Regions from separate parts of the Nocardiopsis protaetiae genome, predicted to be linked through region 3. Evidence: predicted binding sites of a transcription regulator. Region 3 holds the regulator's gene; each other region holds the start of a gene.
What was found. The regulator LexA, encoded in region 3, represses DNA repair genes until DNA is damaged. The targets are predictions, from matches to a motif close to TCGAACANNTGTTCGA.
Positions count from the first base shown of each region.

Region 1: ACJOT3_RS11805 (DUF6504 family protein) is a predicted target of LexA. The motif match lies at 2,758-2,773, and genes of this name have one in related genera.
Region 2: recA (recombinase RecA) is a predicted target of LexA. The motif match lies at 2,960-2,975, and genes of this name have one in related genera.

Region 1 covers NZ_JBJJBV010000058.1:12,953-19,672, forward strand. The annotation lists gene ACJOT3_RS11795 (CocE/NonD family hydrolase) at 1-321, shown strand, start outside; gene ACJOT3_RS11800 (serine/threonine-protein kinase) at 439-2,565, opposite strand; gene ACJOT3_RS11805 (DUF6504 family protein) at 2,827-3,114, shown strand; gene ACJOT3_RS11810 (GNAT family N-acetyltransferase) at 3,139-3,723, opposite strand; gene ACJOT3_RS11815 (peptidoglycan recognition protein family protein) at 3,841-4,926, opposite strand; gene cobT (nicotinate-nucleotide--dimethylbenzimidazole phosphoribosyltransferase) at 5,407-6,720, shown strand, end outside.
Region 2 covers NZ_JBJJBV010000133.1:2,083-8,802, forward strand. The annotation lists gene ACJOT3_RS20080 (S9 family peptidase) at 1-510, shown strand, start outside; gene ACJOT3_RS20085 (glyoxalase superfamily protein) at 515-847, opposite strand; gene ACJOT3_RS20090 (regulatory protein RecX) at 1,145-1,708, opposite strand; gene recA (recombinase RecA) at 1,701-2,849, opposite strand; gene ACJOT3_RS20100 (DUF3046 domain-containing protein) at 3,019-3,213, opposite strand; gene ACJOT3_RS20105 (DEAD/DEAH box helicase) at 3,334-6,720, shown strand, end outside.
Region 3 covers NZ_JBJJBV010000124.1:72-6,791, forward strand. The annotation lists partial or broken gene ACJOT3_RS19175 (hypothetical protein) at 1-327, shown strand, start outside; gene ACJOT3_RS19180 (alpha/beta hydrolase family protein) at 368-1,441, opposite strand; gene lexA (transcriptional repressor LexA) at 1,668-2,393, opposite strand; gene nrdR (transcriptional regulator NrdR) at 2,938-3,426, shown strand; gene ACJOT3_RS19195 (vitamin B12-dependent ribonucleotide reductase) at 3,519-6,720, shown strand, end outside.

The DNA of each region.
Region 1 (6,720 bases), on a different contig from region 3:
AAGGGGTCGGACGGGCGCCTGCGGGTCTCCCTGCGCCATCTCGACGAGACGCTCTCGACCGATGACATCCCCGTCCACTCCTTCGACCGGGTGGAGAAGCTCTCCCCGGGCGAGGTCGTCGAGGTCGAGATCGAGCTGCTCCCCGTGGGTCTGGTGTTCTACCCCGGTGAGCAGCTCCGGTTCGTCGTCAGCTCTCGGAACATCCTGGGGCCGATGATGCCCGGGACGAAGGACTACGCCCCCGCCAACAGCGGACGGCACATCATCCACACCGGCGGCGAGCGCGCCTCGTACCTGAGGCTCCCCGTCCTGACCTCCTGAGGGTGTTCGCCGGGGCCCGGAAGAACAGGTCCGCCGGCCCGAGGACGGCCCGGTACCCCGGCGGGGCACCGGGCCGGGGTGCCACGGCGGCACCCCGCCCGCACGGGCCCCGGCGCGCTAGCGCGCCTCCTCGTCGGTGATCTCGCCGACGTAGAAGTCGGTGAAGAGCACGCTCAGCGGCTCCAGCCCCGGGCCGGGGCGGACCGACATCCCGGACTGGCGGCGGTCGTCGACCTCCTCGGCGTTGTCGGGCAGCGGCTCCTCGTCGGTGTGGGACAGCACGTGCTCGTCGTTGACCCACATCGACAGCTCCATCCGCTCCCCGTCCGGGTCCTCCGCGTCGTGGTAGCGGCAGGTCAGGGTGACGGTGTTGAGCGGGACCGCCTCGGCGTCGAAGTCGTAGGGGTCGGTCGGGTCGTAGCCCTCGGGCCGGGTCCCGGCGTCGACCACGGGGTAGGGCTCGAAGGAGCCCACCGTGCCGGTGTCGGCGAGGACCTGGTCCCCCTCCCGGTCGCTCAGCCGCCGCAGTTCGGCGCCCCCGTCGAAGCGCAGCAGCGCCTCGTACTGGCTCCGGTTCCGGTCGTCGTCGAAGTTGTGCCAGCAGCGCACGCCGAACAGTCCCGTCTCCGGGCCCTGGACGGCGTAGGCCGTGGCGCTCACGACGAGGGCGGCGGGCAGCGGGTCCTCCTCCGAGACGGAGGACAGCGGGACCAGCTCCCCGCGGGAGTCGGACATGTCGCTCGGCTCCAGTGAGAGCAGGTAGCCGCGCTGCTCGGCCCAGTACCCGTCGCTCTCCCCCTCCTCCTGGATCACGGAGTTCCACGGGGGGTTGGTGCTGAAGTCGACCCTGTACAGGGTGCTGCTCGGCGGGATCTCCTCGCCGCGGTCGATCAGGGCCACCGCGCCGATCCCGGCGACCAGCACGAGCGCGCCCGCGCCCGCCCCGAGGCCGAGCAGCCGGCGGCGGCCGCCCCTGGGGGCCTCACCCGACCCGTTCGCGTCGCCGCCCCCGTGCGGCGGCACCGGGGTGCCGGGGCCGCCCGGGCCCGCGTGCGAACCGTACGCGGGCTGCCCGTGCGGCGGGGACGGGTACCCGGCGGGTATCTGGTGGGTGGGCGCCACCTGGCCGCCGGGCCCGTAGTGGGCCTGGCCGTACAGCGTCGGCGGGACCTGCCCGCCGCTGGGGCCCTGGTAGGCGGGGGATTGGGCCTGCCGGTAGGGCGCCGCCGGGCCGGACCCCTGCATCTGCCCCTGCCGGACCTGCCCCTGCGGGAAGGGCGCGGTGGCCCCCTCGGGCGGGGTCCGCCCGTGCGGCGGGGTGCCCGGGACGGGCGGCGCGCCCGGGACCGGGAGGCCGGTCGGCACCTCCCAGGAGTCGCTGATGCTGCGCCGCACCTCGGCCTCGGCCGGGGCCTCCTGCCCGGTCAGCCGGGCCAGGATCTGCTGCGAGGTGGGCCGCCGGGCCGGGTCCTTGTCCAGGGCCGCGGCCACCAGGTCGTACAGGCTCGGGTCCAGCCCCTCCAGCCGGGGCGGCGCCGAGGTGATGTTGTGCAGCACCGCGGGCACGGTGGGGGCGTCGAACGGCGCCTCGCCGATACCGGCGAAGGCCACCAGGCAGCCCCAGGCGAAGATGTCGGCCGCGGCCGTGGGCCGCTCGCCCATCAGCAGTTCGGGGGCCATGTACGAAGGGGTGCCCAGCAGCTGGCTGGACCGGGTGACCCCGCCGCCGGAGTCCTCCAGGGCGCGGGCGATCCCGAAGTCGATCACCTTGGGGCCCACCGGGGACAGCAGCACGTTGGCGGGCTTGAGGTCGCGGTGGATCACCCCCGACCCGTGGATGGCGGTGAGCGCGGCGGCCACGCCCATGGCCAGGCCGTCCAGGGTGCCCCCGGACATCGGGCCGCCCCGGCGGACCGCCTCGTCCAGGTTCGGCCCCGGGACGTACTCGGAGACGATGAACAGCGTGTCGCCCTCCAACCGGGCGTCGATGACCCCGGCGGTGGAGAACCGGGCGACCCGGCGGGCCGACTCCACCTCGCGGGCGAACCGCAGCCGGAACGACTCGTCGTCGGCCAGGTCGGGGTGGATGAGCTTGATGGCGACGGGCCGCCCGGAGGCGTCCTCCGCCAGGTAGACGGTGCCCATGCCGCCCCGGCCCAGACGTGCGGTGATCCGGTGGCCACCGAGTTCCCGGGGGTCGCCCGCGCGCAGGGGTTTGCCGCTCTGGTGGCCGTTCGACGTCACGGTGGAGGGTCCTCGCCTGGATCGGGGATGGGGTGGTGCAAGCGTACCGAGGGCGACACGCCGTGCGGTTCCGGGCAGGGGCTCCCCGGGGCCGGCGGGCGGCGGGCCGACAGGGGGTGTCGCGCGCCGGTCACCTGAGGTGATGCCGACCTTCGCGAAACAGTTCCACGGGTCGGCCGATTTCGCTACTGTGGGAACACTTGTTCGAACATCTGTCCGTATCTTCCCCACGGGCGGGCACATGCGGGGCCGGAGGGGTCGATGCCGAGGGGAAGTGTCGTGGGAAGGTACTACGGGACAGAGGTGACGGTCGTGGTGGACGCGGGCCGGCCGGCCCGGTTCACCTGGAACGGCAGGGTCTACGGCGTGCGCCGGATCATGGACCACTGGGTGACGCCGCAGGACGGGTGGCGGCCCTCGCGCGGCCCCCTGACACCGCGCAGCGAGCACTGGCGGCTGGAGGCCGGCGCCGCCGGTTCCGAGGGGGTGTACGAACTGCGCCACGACACCGCCACCGGGACCTGGTCGCTGTCCCGGGTGTGGGGGTGAGGCGGGCGGCGCGCCGCGATCCGGCTAGCCGTGGAGGTCGGCGGGGATCAGCCCGTACACGGCCAGGTCGGCGCGGCGGCCCCCGTGCAGCGGCATGGCGCTGCGCTCCACGCCCTCCAGGGTGAAACCGGACTTCACGGCCACCCGGCGCGAGGCCGTGTTCTCGGTGGCCGCCTTGATCTCCAGCCGCTGGAACCCCTGGTCCAGGGCCCAGCGCGACACCGCGACCACCGCCTCGGTGACGTGGCCCCGGCCGCGTTCGGCGGGGGCCGCCCAGTAGCCGATCTCGCTGTTCATCGCCTGCCACATCACGCGGACCAGCCCCACCGCGCCGACCAGCCGGCCGCCGTCCCTGAGGGTGACCGCCCACTGCTGGCCCTCGCCGCCGGTGCGCATCCCCGGGGCGATCTCCCGGCACCACTGCTCGGCGTCGGCGCGCGTGTAGGGGACGTCGGGGCGGGGGAGGGGGAGCCAGGCCTGCAGGCCCGGATCGCTACAGGCGGCGTACACGTCGTCGATGTCGTCCTCGATGAAGGCGCGCAGGCGCAGCCGCTCGGTCTCCAGGACGACGGAGGGCAGGACGGGGTGCGGCGGTCGCAGGGCGGTCATCGGGGAACTCTCCCGGGTTCACAGGACTCGGTTCCACAAGCGTAGGGCGTGCTCCGCGGCCGGCGCCGGGAGCACCGGCCGCGGGGTTCGGATCGCGGGGGTTCGGGCCGCGAGGGCTCAGACCAGGCCGCGGGCGACGCGGTCGCGGACGGCGGTGTCGAACACCTCGGCGAAGGCGTTGCCGGGGCACTCGGTGGACAGCCAGTCGCGGTGCCGGCCCAGCGCAGGGCCGGGGGTGACGTCACCGGTGGCGGGGTTGGTGTAGTCGATCCCGGCGCGCGGGTCCACCCCGGTCACCGCGCACAGCAGGCTCAGCACGTGCACCAGGGAGTCCTGGGCGGCCCGGGTGGGCAGGGCGTCGGTGAAGTCCCCGAGCAGGCACACGCCGATATTGCCGTGGTTGACCCCGAAGGCGTGCCCGGCGGTGACGGAGCGTGCCCGGCCGGGCAGCGGGAGGCCGGAGAAGACGGGGACGCCGTCCTCACCGGAGTGGCGGCCCTCGTACACCCCGCCCTCGGGGTCGATGAGCAGGTGGTAGCCGATGTCGCCCCAGGCCTGTTGCACCGCGTGCAGGTAGTACACGGCGCGCACGTCGGCGGCGTGGTCGCCGGTGGTCGCCATGGCGGTGTGGTGCACGGTGATCGCCTGCACCGGGTGGAACACCGCGGGCCACAGGTCGTCGCCCTCGTCGTCGAACCGCCAGGACTCGTCGGCGCCCCATCCGGCTCGGGTGCGCAGGCGCAGGAGGGGCAGGTCCGCGGAGCGGGTCTCCCGCGCGGACAGGGAGGTGCGTTCGGGGCCGCCGACGCGCAGGCCCTCGCCGTCGAACAGGTTCACGGCGGCGGTGTCCCCGGCGATGTCGGCCTCGTAGCCGGTGGCGCCCTCGGGGGCGCGGACCAGGGCGGAGCCCACGGGTGCGTCGTCCTCGCGGCCCTCGGCGTGCAGGTGGAGGGGCTCCCAGTCGCCGGTGCCGGAGGGGGTCCGGAACCGGATGGCGCCGTGGGCGCCGGGGCGGCCGGTCACCGTGACCACGTCGAACGGCCGCTCGGTGAGAACGGGGGAGCCGGCGGGGGCGGTCTCCGCCAGGACGCGGGGAACGGTGCCGTCCCCCACGGCCAGGGCGGTGCGGGGCGCCGCAACGCCGCCCAGCGCGGCCAGTCCGGCCGCGGCGGTGGCACCGGTGAGGAACGTGCGTCGTCGCATGCGGGTCGTCTCCTTCGGATGCGCGATGGGGGTTCCCGGGGGCAGGGGCCCAGCCACTCTCGCACAGGTCCGACCACGGTGGGTAACCATCCGTGCGTGAAAAGGGGCGGGAGCGCTGGCCGGTTCCGGACGCGCCGTTCCGCAACACCGGACACCGGGCGATGAAAGCCGCATGCCGGGTGTGCCGCCGTCGGTGTCCACCGGTGCCCGCCGCCGCCCCGCGGCACTTTCCGCAGTCCGCCGAAATCCGCTTCCACCTGGGATGACACGGGAGGTAACGGACGCCGCCCGCGCGCCCTCCGGGTGGCTCTGGCACAGTTGACGGTGATGTGCGGGGCTTGGGCAAGGGGGTCGAGAGGCGATCCGCCCAAGGCCCGGGGACACGTACGAGCGGTGTACCGCCGCAGGCTACTCTTGCCGGTCGAACACCGGAACGAGCAGTGGGAACGGGCAGTCGACACATCTTCACGGGGGGCGATCATGACCGAGGACGACCGCGAGGAATCCCGCCACGGCGGCTCCGGCGGCGAGGACTCGCACGGCCGGACCACCGGGGCGCCCGGACTCGGACCGCTCGGCGGCCTGCTCGACGGCCTGCCCGAGAGCGGCCGCGGCACCCGGCCCCGGCGACCGGCGGGGGCCAACCCGTTCCGGCGGCCCGACCCCGCCCCCGGTATCCGCCCCGCCCCGTCCCCGGCGGCACAGCCCTCGGTGGCACAGCCCCCTGTGGTCCAGCCTCCGGCGGCGCAGCCCCCGGCACCGCCCGCACCCCCGGCCGCTCCGCCGGCCCCGGCCCCCGCCGCGCCGCGGCCCGAGCCGGCCGACCGGGCCGAGCCCCCCGCTCCCGAGCCCGACCCGCCCGCCGAGCCCGCGCCGGCGCCGCCGGCCCGGCCCAACGTGATCCCCTTCCGGAACGCGCCCGACCCCGCCCCCCGGGCCGGGGACCGGCCCGCGGACACCACCACGCCGGAACACGCCCACCACCCGGCGGCCACCGCCGACGGGACACCCGCGGACACCACCCCCGCGACCACCGAAGCAGAACAGAGCATGCACGCACACGAAGCGGCCCTCCCCCACCCCGAGCCGCACCCGGCACAGCCGCCCCGACCCGCGGCGGTCCGACCCGCCCCGGAACCGGCCCCCGCCGAGCCGGCCCGCACGGGGCCCGCCCCCGCGGAGTCGGCCACCCCGTCGGAACGGCCCGACCACGCCTACGACGACGCCGCGCGCGACGCCGTCTACCGGGCCATCCACGACCGGCGCGACGTGCGCACCGGGTTCCTCCCCGACCCCGTCGACCACGAGGTGCTCACCCGCGTCCTGGAGGCCGCCCACCGGGCGCCCAGCATCGGCCACTCCCAGCCCTGGGACTTCCTGGTCATCGAGGACCCCGACCTGCGCGGCCGCGTCCTGGACCTGGCCCGGCGCGAACGCGACGAGTACGCCCATGCCCTGCCCAGCACCCGCGCCCGCGCCTTCTCCGGGCTCAAGGTCGAGGCCGTGGCCGAGGCCCCGCTCAACATCGCGGTCACCGTCGACCCCACCCGCGGACTGCGGCACACCCCCGGCCGCCACGCCCGGCCCATGAGCTCCTCCTACGCCGCCGCCCTGGCCGTGGAGAACCTGTGGCTGGCCGCCCGCGCCGAGGGCCTGGGCGTGGGCTGGGTCGGCTTCGCCGACGAACGCGACGTCGCCGCCGCCCTCGACCTGCCCTCCCACCTCGAAGTCGTCGCCTACCTGTGCCTGGGCCACGTCGAGGAGTTCCCCACCGAACCCGAGCTCAGCCTCTCC
Region 2 (6,720 bases), on a different contig from region 3:
CTGGGCCTGGTGCGCACCACCCACGACTTCGAGTCGCGGTTCTTGGACACGCTGGTGGGCCTGCTGCCGGGGTTCGTGGAGCGGTATCGGGAGCGGTCGCCGATCAACCGGACCGCGGAGATCGACGTGCCGGTGCTGCTGCTCCAGGGTCTGGAGGACCCGGTGGTGACGCCGGACCAGGCGTTCGCCATGGCGACGGCGCTGGGTGAGCGCAAGGTGCCGTACGCGCTGCTGGAGTTCGAGGGCGAGGCGCACGGGTTCACCGGGGAGAGGGCGCGCAGGGAGTCGCTGGAGGCCGAGCTGGGGCTGTACGCGCGGGTGTTCGGGTTCGCGGCGGACGTGCCGCCGCTGGAGCTGGCCGCCGAGCCGCCCGCCCCGCGCCCGGAGCCCGAGCCGGAGGCCGCGGACGAGGCCGAGCCGCTCCGGACCCCGCCGGGCGACGTGTCCGCCTCCGCGGTCCTGGACGGCACCGACGGGGCCCCGGAGCCCGAGTCCGCCCCCGGCCACTGAGCGGTCAGCCGGTCGGCTCGCCGACCCGCAGCCGGTTGCCGTCGGGGTCGCGCAGCGCCAGCTCGCGGCCCCACGGCGCCTCCTCGACCGGAACGCCGAACTCGGCGGCGACCGCGTCGATATCGTTCAGCCGCAGGTAGACCAGGGTGTCCGGCCGGGCGTCCTGGGTGTGCTCGGACAGGAACAGCCTCACCCGCCCCCGGTGCACCTCGACGAAGGCCGGCAGCCCCGGCTCGAACCGGTGCTCCCAGCCGAACTCGAAGCCCAGGCGGGCATACCACCGCGCCGCCGCGGCGGCGTCGGCCACCCGCAGAATCGGAATGACCTCCTCGGTCATGTGCTGTCCTCTCCTCACGCCACCCGCCGTGTCCGCCGCCCCGGCACACGTCCCTTCGGGGGCTCCCGGTCATGTCGTCGGCCCGCACCGATCCACCCATGCGCGCTGCGGCAGGCTGCGATCCGGTCCGTACCGGTCCTGTGCACGGCGCGGTGTACCCGGCCGTCCACGCGGGGCGATACGTCCACCCCGGCGGGCCGTGGTCCGAGCGGACCACCGCCGACACCTTCGGTCCGCGCCGTACCGGTCCCGTTCCCCGGCAGCCCACACGGGGCGATACGCCCACCCCGGCGGGGCCTACTCCGGGGGTTCCTCCAGGTCGGTGTCGATGCCCTCGGACTCCAGTTCCTCGCGGACGATGCGGTAGGACAGGCCGCCGCCGTAGCCCTTGCGGGCGAGCACGCCCAGGGCGCGGCGGACGCGGGTCTCGCGTTCGCGGCCGCGGCTGCCGGCGAGGCTGCGCCGGGCCAGGGCCCGGGCGGCGGCCGCCTCCTCCTCGTCGCCGAGTTCGGCGACCGCGTCGCGGACGGTCTCCTCGGCCACGCCGCGGGTGCGCAGCTCACGGGTGAGCGCGGCGCGGGACAGCCCCCGGCCGTGGTGGCGCGAGCTCACCCAGGCGCGGGAGAAGACGGCGTCGTCCACCAGCCCCGCGCGGGTGCACTCGTCCATGACCGTGGCCACGATCTCCTCCTCGTGGCCACGGCGCAGCAGACCCGCCTCCAGCTGCGCGGCGGTGCGCGGCTTGTGCGCGAGCATGCGCAGGGCCAGGGTGCGGGCCCTGTTCAGTGCCTTCTCCCCGCCGGCGGCCGGTGCGGCCTCGGAGCCGTCGTCACCGTCCGGCGGGGTGTCGGCCTCACGCATCCGTCGCGGGCGCCTTGGCGGTGGTGGTCTTGGCCGGTGCCTTCTTGGCCGGGGCCTTGGCCTCGGCCACCGGAGCCGCGGCGGCGGGGGCCTTGTCGGCGGCGGCCGCCTTGGGGTCCGCCTCGGGGCCCGAGGCGCTGTCGTCGCCGGTGGAGACGCCCAGCTTCTCCTTGATCTTCTTCTCGACCTCGTTGGCGATGTCGGAGTTGTCGCGCAGGAAGTTGCGCGCGTTCTCCTTGCCCTGGCCGAGCTGGGTGCCGTCGTAGGTGTACCAGGCGCCCGACTTGCGCACGATGCCGTGCTCCACGCCCAGGTCGATGAGGCTGCCCTCGCGGGAGACGCCCACCCCGTACAGGATGTCGAACTCGGCCTGCTTGAAGGGCGGCGCCACCTTGTTCTTGACGACCTTGACGCGGGTGCGGTTGCCGACCGCGTCGGTGCCGTCCTTGAGGGTCTCGATGCGGCGCACGTCCAGGCGCACCGACGAGTAGAACTTGAGCGCCCGGCCACCGCTGGTGGTCTCCGGGGAGCCGAACATCACGCCGACCTTCTCGCGCAGCTGGTTGATGAAGATCGCGGTGGTGCCGGTCTGGTTGAGCGCGCCGGCGATCTTGCGCAGCGCCTGCGACATGAGCCGGGCCTGCAGGCCGACGTGGCTGTCGCCCATCTCGCCCTCGATCTCGGCGCGGGGCACCAGGGCCGCCACGGAGTCGATGACGATGATGGAGACCGCGCCGGAGCGGATCAGCATGTCGACGATCTCCAGCGCCTGCTCGCCGGTGTCGGGCTGGGAGAGCAGCAGGTTGTCGGTGTCGACACCGATCTTCTTGGCGTACTCGGGGTCCAGCGCGTGCTCGGCGTCGACGAACGCGGCGATGCCGCCGAGCTTCTGCGCGTTGGCCACCGCGTGCAGCGCGACGGTGGTCTTACCGCTGGACTCGGGGCCGTAGATCTCGACGATGCGCCCGCGCGGGATGCCGCCGATGCCCAGGGCCACGTCGAGGGCGATCGCCCCGGTGGGGATGGCCTCGATGGGCGGACGGTCGTCGTCGCCCAGGCGCATGACGGAGCCCTTGCCGAACTGCCGCTCGATCTGCGCGAGGGCGGTTTCGAGAGCCTTCTCTCGGTCTCCAGATGCCACGGGATACCCCTGTTGGGTCGATGCCTTCTTCTTCATGATGTGCACGACGCTACGCGGTCGGTCCGACAATCGCGGTGTCCGGCGTCGGCCTGTGGACAACCCCAGCCTACCCGAACCCATGTTCGATTTCCGGTCGAACGCGAAAACGCGTCCCCCCTCTTGTGTGTGGTCAGCGCGCCGCCGTCGGGAGGTCGAACGCGTCGCAGACGGCCCGCCAGACCTCCTTGGCGGCGACCCCGTCGGCGAGCGCGCCCTCGACGGTGCGCGAGCCCAGCCCCTCGATCACGTAGTCCTTGGCCAGGCTCTGCGCGTACGCCTCGCCGAACTGCTCGTACATGTTGCGCCAGAAAACAGTCAGTCTCATCGGCCCCAGTATCGTCGATCCCCCGGTCCGGTGTCGGCCGTTGTCCACAGGCCGCCGGGGCCGTTGTCCGCGGGCCGCGGCCTCCCCGGAATCGTCGCCCCCGCAGGGCAGACTGGACCGATGACACCCTCCACTTTCGGCCCCGCCACCCGGGCCTGGTTCGAACACGCCTTCCCCGGCGGCCCGACCCCGGCGCAGGAGGGCGCGTGGGCGTCGGTCGCGGGCGGGCGCGACACCCTGGTGGTGGCCCCGACCGGCTCGGGCAAGACCCTGGCGGCGTTCCTGTGGTCGCTGGACCGGCTGCTCGCCTCCCCGGTCCCGGCGGACCCGGCGCGGCGCTGCCGGGTGCTGTACGTCTCACCGCTCAAGGCGCTGGCCGTGGACGTCGAACGCAACCTGCGCGCCCCGCTGGCGGGCATCTCGGCGGCCGCCGCGGAGCTGGGCGCCCCGGTGTCCCCGGTGACGGTGGGCGTGCGCACCGGCGACACCCCGGCGGACGAGCGGCGGCGGATGGCCACCCGGCCGCCGGACATCCTCATCACCACCCCCGAATCACTGTTCCTGGTGCTCACCTCCAGGGCCCGCGAGGGGCTGACCGGCGTGGAGACCGTGATCGTGGACGAGGTGCACGCCCTGGCGGGCACCAAGCGCGGCGCCCACCTGGCCCTGAGCCTGGAGCGGCTGGAGGAGCTGGTGGACCGGCGCACCCTGCGGATCGGGCTGTCGGCGACGGTGCGCCCCGCGGAGACCGTGGCGGAGTTCCTGGGCGGCGCCGACATCGTGGCCCCGCCGGACGCCCCGCACCTGGATCTGAGCGTGGCGGTGCCGGTGTTCGACATGGACGAGCCGGACCTGCCCGCGCCCCGGGCCCTGGAGGCCGCCGAAGCCGAGGAGGCGGCGGAGGAGACGGGTGCGGAGGTCGAGCCGTTCGAAGCGCCCGCGCCCCCGGCCCCCGTCTCGCTGAGCGCCACCCCCGCCACGGGTCCCCCCTCCGGCGGCGGCTCCCTGTGGCCGCACCTGGAGCAGCGGGTGCTGGACCTGGTGGAGGAGCACCGGTCCACCATCGTGTTCACCAACGGCCGGCGCACCGCCGAGCGGCTGTGCGCCCGCCTCAACGACCTGTACGCCGAACGCCTCGGCCTGGAGCCGCCGCCCGAGGAGGTCCCGGCGTTCGTCATCGCCCAGTCCGGGAGCAGCCGGGGCGCCGCGCCGCTGATCGCCCGCGCCCACCACGGCTCGATGTCCAAGTCCGAGCGGGCCGTGGTGGAGGACGACCTCAAGGCGGGGCGGCTGCGCTGCGTGGTGGCCACCTCCAGCCTGGAGCTGGGCGTGGACATGGGCGCGGTGGACCTGGTGGTGCAGGTGGCAGCGCCGCCGTCGGTGGCCTCCGGGCTCCAGCGGGTGGGCCGGGCGGGGCACCAGGTGGGCGGCACCTCGCGCGGGGTGTTCCTCCCGGCGTTCCGCGGCGACCTGCTCACCACGGCGGTGGCGGTGGAGCGGATGCGCGCGGGCGACATCGAGCCGCTGCGCATGCCCCGGTCGCCGCTGGACGTGCTGGCCCAGCAGATCGTGGCGATGGTCGCGATGGACGAGTGGCCGGTGGCGGAGCTGGCCGCGGTGCTGCGGCGGGCCGCGCCGTTCGCCGGGCTGGCGGACAGCGTACTGGAGTCGGTGCTGGACATGCTGTCGGGCCGCTACCCCTCCGACGAGTTCGCCGAGCTGCGGCCGCGCCTGGTGTGGGACCGCCAGGCCGACGTGCTGCGGGCCCGGCCGGACGCCCAGCGGCTGGCGGTGGTGGCCGGGGGCACCATCCCGGACCGGGGCATGTACACCGTGCACCTGGCCGGAACGCAGGAAGGGACGAGCCGGGCACCGACTCGGGTCGGCGAGCTGGACGAGGAGATGGTGTACGAGTCCCGGGTGGGCGACGTGTTCGTCCTGGGCTCCTCCTCCTGGCGGATCGAGGGGATCACCGCCGACCGGGTGCTGGTGTCCCCGGCCCCGGGCCGCCCGGGCCGGATGCCGTTCTGGAAGGCCGACGCCCAGGGCCGCCCGGTGGAGCTGGGCCGGGCCATCGGCGCGGCGGTGCGCCGCCTGGGCGAGGACCCCGGGCAGGCGGTGGCCGGGTTCGCGGGGCTGGACCCGTGGGCGGCCCGCAACCTGGCCGCCTACGTCGCCGACCAGCGGGAGGCGACCGGGCACGTGCCCGACGACCGCACGGTCGTCATCGAGCGGTTCCGCGACCAGGTGGGCGACCGCCGGGTGGTGGTCCACTCGCCGCTGGGCGACCGGGTGCACGCGCCGTGGGCGCTGGCGGTCGCGGCGCGGATCCGCGAGCGGTACGGGGTGGAGAGCCGGGTGCTGCACGGCGACGACGGGATTGTTCTGAACCTGCCCGACACCGTGGGCGGGCTGGACGAGCCCGGGGTGCTGGCCGAGCTGGTGGCGGTGGACCCCGAGACGGTGGAGGCGGTGGTCACCGACGAACTCACCGGGTCGGCGCTGTTCGCCTCCCGGTTCCGCGAGTGCGCGGCCCGCGCGCTGCTGCTGCCCCGCCAGCGCCCGGACCGGCGGATGCCGCTGTGGCAGCAGCGGCTGCGCGCCTCGCACCTGCTGTCGGTGGCGGGCCGCTACGGGTCGTTCCCGATCGTGCTGGAGACGGCGCGCGAGTGCTTGCAGGACCTGTTCGACGTGCCCGCGCTGGCGGGGGTGCTGCGCGGGGTGCGCTCGCGCGAGGTGCGGGTGGTGGAGGTGGAGACCGACCGGGCCTCGCCCTTCGCCCGGTCGCTGCTGATGGAGTACACGGCGGCGTTCCTGTACGAGGGGGACGTCCCGGCCGCCGAGGCGCGCGCCGGTGCGCTGGCCCTGGACCCGTCGCTGCTGTCGGACCTGCTGGGCCGCACCGACCTGCGGGACCTGCTCGACCCGGACGTGGTGGCGGAGGTCGACGGGCTGCTCCAGCGCACCGCCGCCCCGGTCCGCGACGAGGAGGGCGCCGCCGACCTGCTGCGCGAACTCGGCCCGCTGACCACGGGGGAAGCGGCCGCCCGCGGCGTCCACCCGGAATGGTTGGCCGCCCTGGAGGAGGCCGGCCGGCTGGTCCGCATGCCCCTCCCCGGCACCGTCGAGCCCCCCGCCGCACCCGCTGACGGTGCCCCGGTGGGGCCGCCCCTGCCCGGCGGGACCGCCGGGGGCGGCGCCTCTGCGTTGCCGGACGCCGCCACTGGTCCCGGCCCGGCGGAGCCGCCCGTGCCCGCCGCCGACCACGGCCCGGTGGAGGCGAACGCCGCCGCAGAGCACACCGCCGCCGACTCCGGCTCGGCGGCACGGGACGCCGCCCCTGCCCCCGGCCCGGTGGAGCGGTGGTGTGCGGTGGAGGACGTCGCGCGGCTGCGGGACGCGCTGGGGGTGGCGGCGCCACCGGGCGTCCCGGCGGCGCTCCTCGAACCCGTGGCCGACCCGCTGCGCGACCTGGTCTCCCGGTACGCGCGCACGCACGGGCCGTTC
Region 3 (6,720 bases):
GCCACCCTCGTCATGGTGGCCGCACCCAACCCGGGCGGGGTGGTCACCGCGCGGGAGAGCTTCGCCGAGACCACCGGCTCGCACAACACGTCCCCGGTCGACGACCTGGGGGAGCAGGCCGTGGCCTGGCTCGACGAGTCCGGGTTCACCACCGCCTGCGTGGCCGTGCTGGAGTCCAACCTCTACTTGGAGACCTGCTACTCGGCCGCCGCCGGGTACGACGGCCGCGAGCCCGCCGACGACGAGCGCCTCACCTCCGGCGCGGAGGAGATCGCCCGCGCCACCGTGGCCGCCCTCCCCGAGGAGATCGTCGTCGAGGAGGACTGACCCGCGCCGGCGCCGGTGCTGGCGCCGGTGACGGCGCCGGTCACCAGGCGGTGTCGACGAACTCCGCCAGGGCCGGGGCGACCTGCGGGGCGAAGGGACGCTCGGCGTCCAGCACCGTCGCCCCCGGCTCGTCCTCGTAGACACGGAGGATGTGGTCGGCCTCGGGCACGTCCACCCGTACGGCCTCGGGCAGGCCGGTCATCAGCCGGTCCACGTCCTCGCGGGTGACCTGCGCGTCGGCCTCGCCCCACAGCACCAGCACCGGGGTGTCCGCGGGCAGGCCGGCGGCCAGCTCCACCGGGTCCAGCGCGTCCATCCGGGCCAGGAACGCGGCGTTCTGCGGCGAGTACAGGACGCCCACCATGTCGGTGAGGTCGTCGGGGACCTGTCGGCCGCCGCGCAGGGCGGCCCGTGCGGCGCGGGCGTCGGAGAGCAGGGTCACCGCCTGCGTCTCGGGGATCTGCCCCGTCGCCTCGGCCGCGCGCACCTGCTCGGTGAGCTGGCGGTCCAGCACGTCCAGGTAGCGCTCGCCCACCGGTGCGGCCAGCACCAGCGCGGGGGAGGCGTCCACCAGCGTGTGGGCGCGCAGCGCGTACAGGGACCCCTCGCTGTGCCCCACCACCGCGGTACGGGCCGGGTCCACCTCGCGCTGCCCGGCCATCGCCTCGTAGGCCGCGACCAGCTGGGCGTCGAACACGTCCGGGTCCACCGGCTCGTCCGGGTCGAGGTCGCCCAGGCCGGTCTCGCCGCTGCCGAACTTGTCGTAGCGCAGCGAGGCCACCCCGGCCTTGGCCAGGACGCGCGCCAGGTTGAGGTTGGTGTTCGCGTCCGGGCGCATGGCGCTGTTGCCGTCGCGGTCGGTGGGGCCGCTGCCCGAGACGATCAGCGCGCCCGGCACCGGGCCGGACGTGTCCTCGGGCAGGGTGAGGGTGGCGAACACCTCCACCCCGTCCACGGTGAAGCTCAGCTCCCGCTCGGGCCCGGCCACCCCGGGCGGGGGAGCGGACTCCTCCTCGGCCGGAGCGCAGGCGGAGGTCAGCAGCAGCGCCGCGGCCGCGGCGACCGCCGCGCGCCCGCGGACACGCGGGGAGAAGAGGAGAGCGAACACCCCCATAGCCTAGGCGGCCGGGGCGCCCGGGGTGTCCGCGGCGACGCCGAAGGCCCGGGGGCCGGAGACCGGTCGGCCCGGGTCCGAGTCCGGGGAATGCGGTGCGAGCGGGGAATGCGGCGCGAGCCCGGGGCAGAGGTGCGGGCCCGAGGCGGAACGGTGCGGCGCCGGTGGGGCCGTGGGCCGTACCGGGTGCACCCGTGTGTCCGCACGGGTGCGACCCGCCGTCGGCTCAGACGCGGCGCATCACGGCGACGACCTTGCCCAGGATGGTGGCCGCGTCGCCGTTGATCGGCTCGTAGGCGTCGTTGCGCGGCATCAGCCACACGTGCCCGTCCTCGGCGCGGCGCAGCACCTTGACCGTGGCCTCCTCGTCCAGCAGCGCCGCGACGATGTCGCCGTTCTCGGCGTCGGGCTGCTGGCGGACCACCACCATGTCGCCGTCGGTGATGGCGGCGTCGGTCATCGAGTCGCCGACCACGGTGAGCATGAACAGCGCGCCCTCGCCGACCAGCTGCCGCGGCAGCGCCAGCACGTCCTCCACCGACTCCTCGGCCAGGATGGGACCGCCCGCCGCGATCCGGCCCACCAGCGGCACCCGGGTGGCGTGCGCCGGGTCCAGCTCCTCGGCGGGGACCAGCGCGCGCACCCCGGGGCGGCCCGGCTGGCGCAGCTCCACGGCCCGCGGCCGGTTCTGGTCGCGGTACAGGTAGCCCTTGCGCTGGAGCACCTTGAGCTGGTGCGCGACGCTGGAGGGGCTGGACAGGCCGACCGACTCGCCGATCTCCCTTATCGACGGCGGGTAGCCGCGCTCGCGCAGGTACCGCTGAATGCAGTTCAGCACGCTCTGCTGGCGGGCGGTGAGCTTGGGCGGCTCCTCTGGCGCACCCGCGTCGCCCACGGGCGAGAGAACGGTGGTGGTTCCGGAATCCAGGGGTCCGGGATTCTCCTCCGGCACGGCCGGCCTCCTCGGCATCGGTTCGGTCAGGGCCTGTTCGCACGACTGGCCACCACCGGCTCTGCGACCGCTCCGGACCCTGAGTCCCGGTGATGGCGAAACCGGCGTGAAATCAAGGCCAACGTTAGTCGTTGCGCACGGTGATATCAAACAAGCGTTCGAGGCCTGTGGACAATTGCCGGAGGAGTTTTCCCACGGCGATTTTCCAGCCTCACTTACGTGTGTACACGTGTTCACGTCGCGTCGCCCCCGAAATGGCGGAAGATGTGCCGCCGGGTTCGAGAACGGGGGATGCGGGGCGGATCCGCACCGTGCAAGGGGCCGACCGAAAACCCGGAGCCGCGCCGTGGAAGGCGATTCGCGGCGATATCCTGGGCGGCGCGCGCGGGTGTGACACGCGGGGCGCGTGAAAGTTGCGGTTCGTCCGACCCTCCGACTAGGTTCGACCACAACATCTGGTGTCGGTGTTTGAAGCATCGACCTAGGAGTTGTGGTTAAGTAGACCCAGGGTTGTCAGTTCGGCGAGGGAAGCAGGTGAACCGCGATGCACTGCCCGTTCTGTCGCCATCCGGACACCCGGGTGATCGACAGCAGGTCCACCGACGACGGCGCGGCCATCCGCCGCCGCCGCTCCTGCCCGGCCTGCGAACGCCGGTTCACCACACAGGAGACCGTCCTGCTGATGGTCGCCAAGCGCTCCGGCGTCACCGAGCCCTTCAGTCGGACCAAGATCATCGCCGGCGTCCGCCGCGCCTGCCAGGGCCGCCCGGTCTCCGAGGACGCGCTGGCCAAGCTCGGCCAGCAGGTCGAAGAGGAGATCCGCGGCCGCGGCGTCGCGGAGGTCCCGGCCCACGAGATCGGTCTGGCCATCCTGGGACCCATGCGCGACCTCGACGAGGTCGCCTACCTGCACTTCGCCAGTGTCTACCGCGGTTTCGAGAGCCTCGCCGACTTCGAGGCCGAGATCGCCAGCCTGCGCAGCGACCGCGAGGCCGAGGCCCGGGCCAGGGAAGAGGCCGACACCAAGGCCTGACACGCCGCTCCCCGGGGGCGCCGAGGGAACGCCCCCGCGCAACGGCTCCGCGCGCGGGCCGCGCCCGCGCCCAACCTTCGGGGGACTCCGCCATGACGGAAACCACCAGCGGATCGACGGGACGCAAGGGCAAGGGGAGGCGCAAGGGGCTGAAGATCCCGCGGATCTTCACCACCGAGGGCGTCCACCCCTACGACACCCTGGAATGGGAGCGCCGGGACGTCGTCATGACGAACTGGCGCGACGGAACGGTGAACTTCGAACAGCGCGGGGTCGAGTTCCCCGTGACCTGGTCGATGAACGCCACACAGATCGTCACCGGGAAATACTTCCGGGGCGCCCTCGGCACCCCGCAGCGCGAGTGGAGCCTCAAACAGCTCATCGACCGGGTCGTCGGCGTCTACACCCGCACCGGCCGCGAACACGGCTATTTCGCCACCGAGGCCGACGCCGAGGTCTTCGACCACGAACTCAAGTACGCGCTCTCCCACCAGTTCTTCAGCTTCAACTCCCCCGTCTGGTTCAACGTCGGCACCCCGGCCTCCCAGCAGGTCTCGGCGTGTTTCATCCTGTCGGTCGACGACACGATGGAGTCGATCCTCGACTGGTACAAGGAGGAGGGGATCATCTTCAAGGGCGGCTCAGGGTCGGGGATCAACCTCTCCCGGATCCGCTCCAGCAAGGAACTGCTCTCCTCCGGCGGGAGCGCCTCGGGGCCGGTGTCGTTCATGCGCGGCGCCGACGCCTCCGCGGGCACCATCAAGTCCGGCGGGGCCACCCGGCGGGCCGCCAAGATGGTCGTGCTCGACGTCGACCACCCCGACATCGGCGAGTTCATCGACACCAAGGCGCATGAGGAGCACAAGATCCGGGCGCTGCGCGACGCCGGGTTCGACATGGACCTGGGCGGCGCCGACATGGCCAGCGTCCAGTACCAGAACGCCAACAACTCGGTGCGGGTCTCCGACGCGTTCATGCGCGCCGTCGAGAACGGCGAGCGCTTCGGCCTGGTCGCCCGCACCTCCGGCGAGGTCGTCGACGAGGTCGACGCCAAGGCCCTGTTCCGCCGCATGGCCGAGGCCGCCTGGGAGTGCGCCGACCCGGGCGTCCAGTACGACGGCACTATCCAGGACTGGCACACCACTCCCGAATCCGGACGTATCAGTGCAAGTAACCCGTGTTCCGAGTACCTCCACCTGGACGACTCGTCCTGCAACCTGGCGTCGATCAACCTGCTCGCGTTCCTGCGCGAGGACGGCACGTTCGACGTGGAGGGGTTCACCCGGCTGACGGAGCTGGTCATCACCGCGATGGACATCTCCGTGACGTTCGCCGACTTCCCGACCGAGAAGATCGCCGAGATCACCCGCGCCTACCGCCAGCTCGGCATCGGCTACGCCAACCTCGGCGCCCTGCTCATGGCCACCGGCCACGCCTACGACTCCGAGGGCGGGCGCGCCGTCGCCGCCGCGATCACCTCGCTGATGACCGGCGTCGCCTACCGGCGCAGCGCCGAGCTGGCCGGCGTGGTGGGCCCCTACGAGGGCTACCGGCGCAACGAGGCGTCCCACACCCGGGTCATGCGCAAGCACGCCGCCGCCAACGACGCCCTGCGCACCGTCGGCACCCTGGAGGAGCCGATCCACGCCGCCGCCACCCGCGCCTGGGCCGACTGCCTGGAGACCGGCGAACGCCACGGCTGGCGCAACGCCCAGGCGAGCCTCCTCGCTCCCACCGGATGCCTGACCGGGGACACCCTGGTCACCACAGACCGGGGGCTGACCCGGCTGACCGAGCTGGGCGACGTGTACGGCCCCCGCTGGCAGGACCTGTCCGCCACCGTCTCCACGGACGAGGGCCCGCGGCAGGCCACGAAGTTCTACGTCAACGGCGAGGCGCCCACAAGGCGCATCGTCACCGAGGGCGGCTACCGGCTCCAGGGGACGCACACCCACCGGATCAAGGTGGTGGACACGGACGGGGCCTGGAGGTGGAGGCGCTTCGCCGACATCTCCGAGGGCGACCTCGTCCCGCTGCAGATGGGCACCCTCGTCGGCGCCCCGCGGAATGTGACGCTGCCGGTCCTGGACCAGGCGTACTACACGGGCGACCGGGGGGTCACCGTCCCCGACACGGTCGATGAGGAGCTGACCGAGCTCGTCGGCTACTTCATGGGCGACGGCAGCCTGCACGCGGAGGGGATCCGGCTCTGCGTCGCCGACACCGACGAGGACGTCGTCGAGCGCCTGGCCGTCCTGGCCAAGGGCTGCTTCGGGCTGGCCCCCAAGGTGACGCGCAGGCAGGGATACCGGGAGGTCCTGTTCTCCTCGGTCCGGCTGGCCCGGTGGTGGAAGGCGGCCGGGTTCGCCAAGGGGTTGCCCGGACAGGACCACACCGGCAAGGGGTGGACGCCGCGGGTGCCCTCGGCGGTCCTGGAGGCCAACGACCCCGCCGTGTACGCGGCCTTCCTGCGCGGTCTCTTCGAGGCCGACGGCACGGTGCTCGAAGGGGTGCCGAGTCTGTCCACCGCGCACGACTCCTTCGCCGGGGAGGTACGCACCCTGCTGCTGGCCCTGGGCATGGCGACCACCACCCGGACGACCCGCAGCGGCCTGGGCGGGGACCTGCACGTCGTCCGACTGCGCAACCTCGACCACGCGCTGCGCTTCGACGAGATCGTCGGTTTCATGGGCGATCGCAAGAACCGGCTCGTGGTGGACCTGGAACCGGACCGCGCGCCCAAGCGGGACCGGATCGTCCTGCCGCGCACGATCTGGGAGGACCTGGTGCCGCTGGGACACCCGCTCCGCGGTGACGTCCTGCAGGCGCTGCGCAAGTACGCGGGCGTGCCCCGGCGCATCGCCTCGCTGATCCACGCCGAGACCCCGGACGCCCGTCTCGGCCACGCCCTCGGATACCTCTTCGAGCGGGTGGCGGCCAACGAGGACGGGGGAGTGCAGCCCACCTACGACCTCTCGGTCCCCGACAACGTCACCTACGTGGCCAACGGGCTCGTCAGCCACAACACCATCGGGTTCATGATGGATTGCGACACGACGGGGATCGAGCCGGACTTCTCGCTGGTGAAGTTCAAGAAGCTGGTCGGCGGCGGGTCCATGCAGATCGTCAACCGGTCGGTGTCGCGGGCCCTGGGCCACCTCGGATACCAGCAGGAGCAGATCGAGGCGATCGTCGAGTACATCGCCGAGCACGGGCACGTGGTCGACGCGCCCGGGCTGCGCGAGGAGCACTACGAGGTGTTCGACTGCGCCATGGGCCGCCGGTTCATCGAGC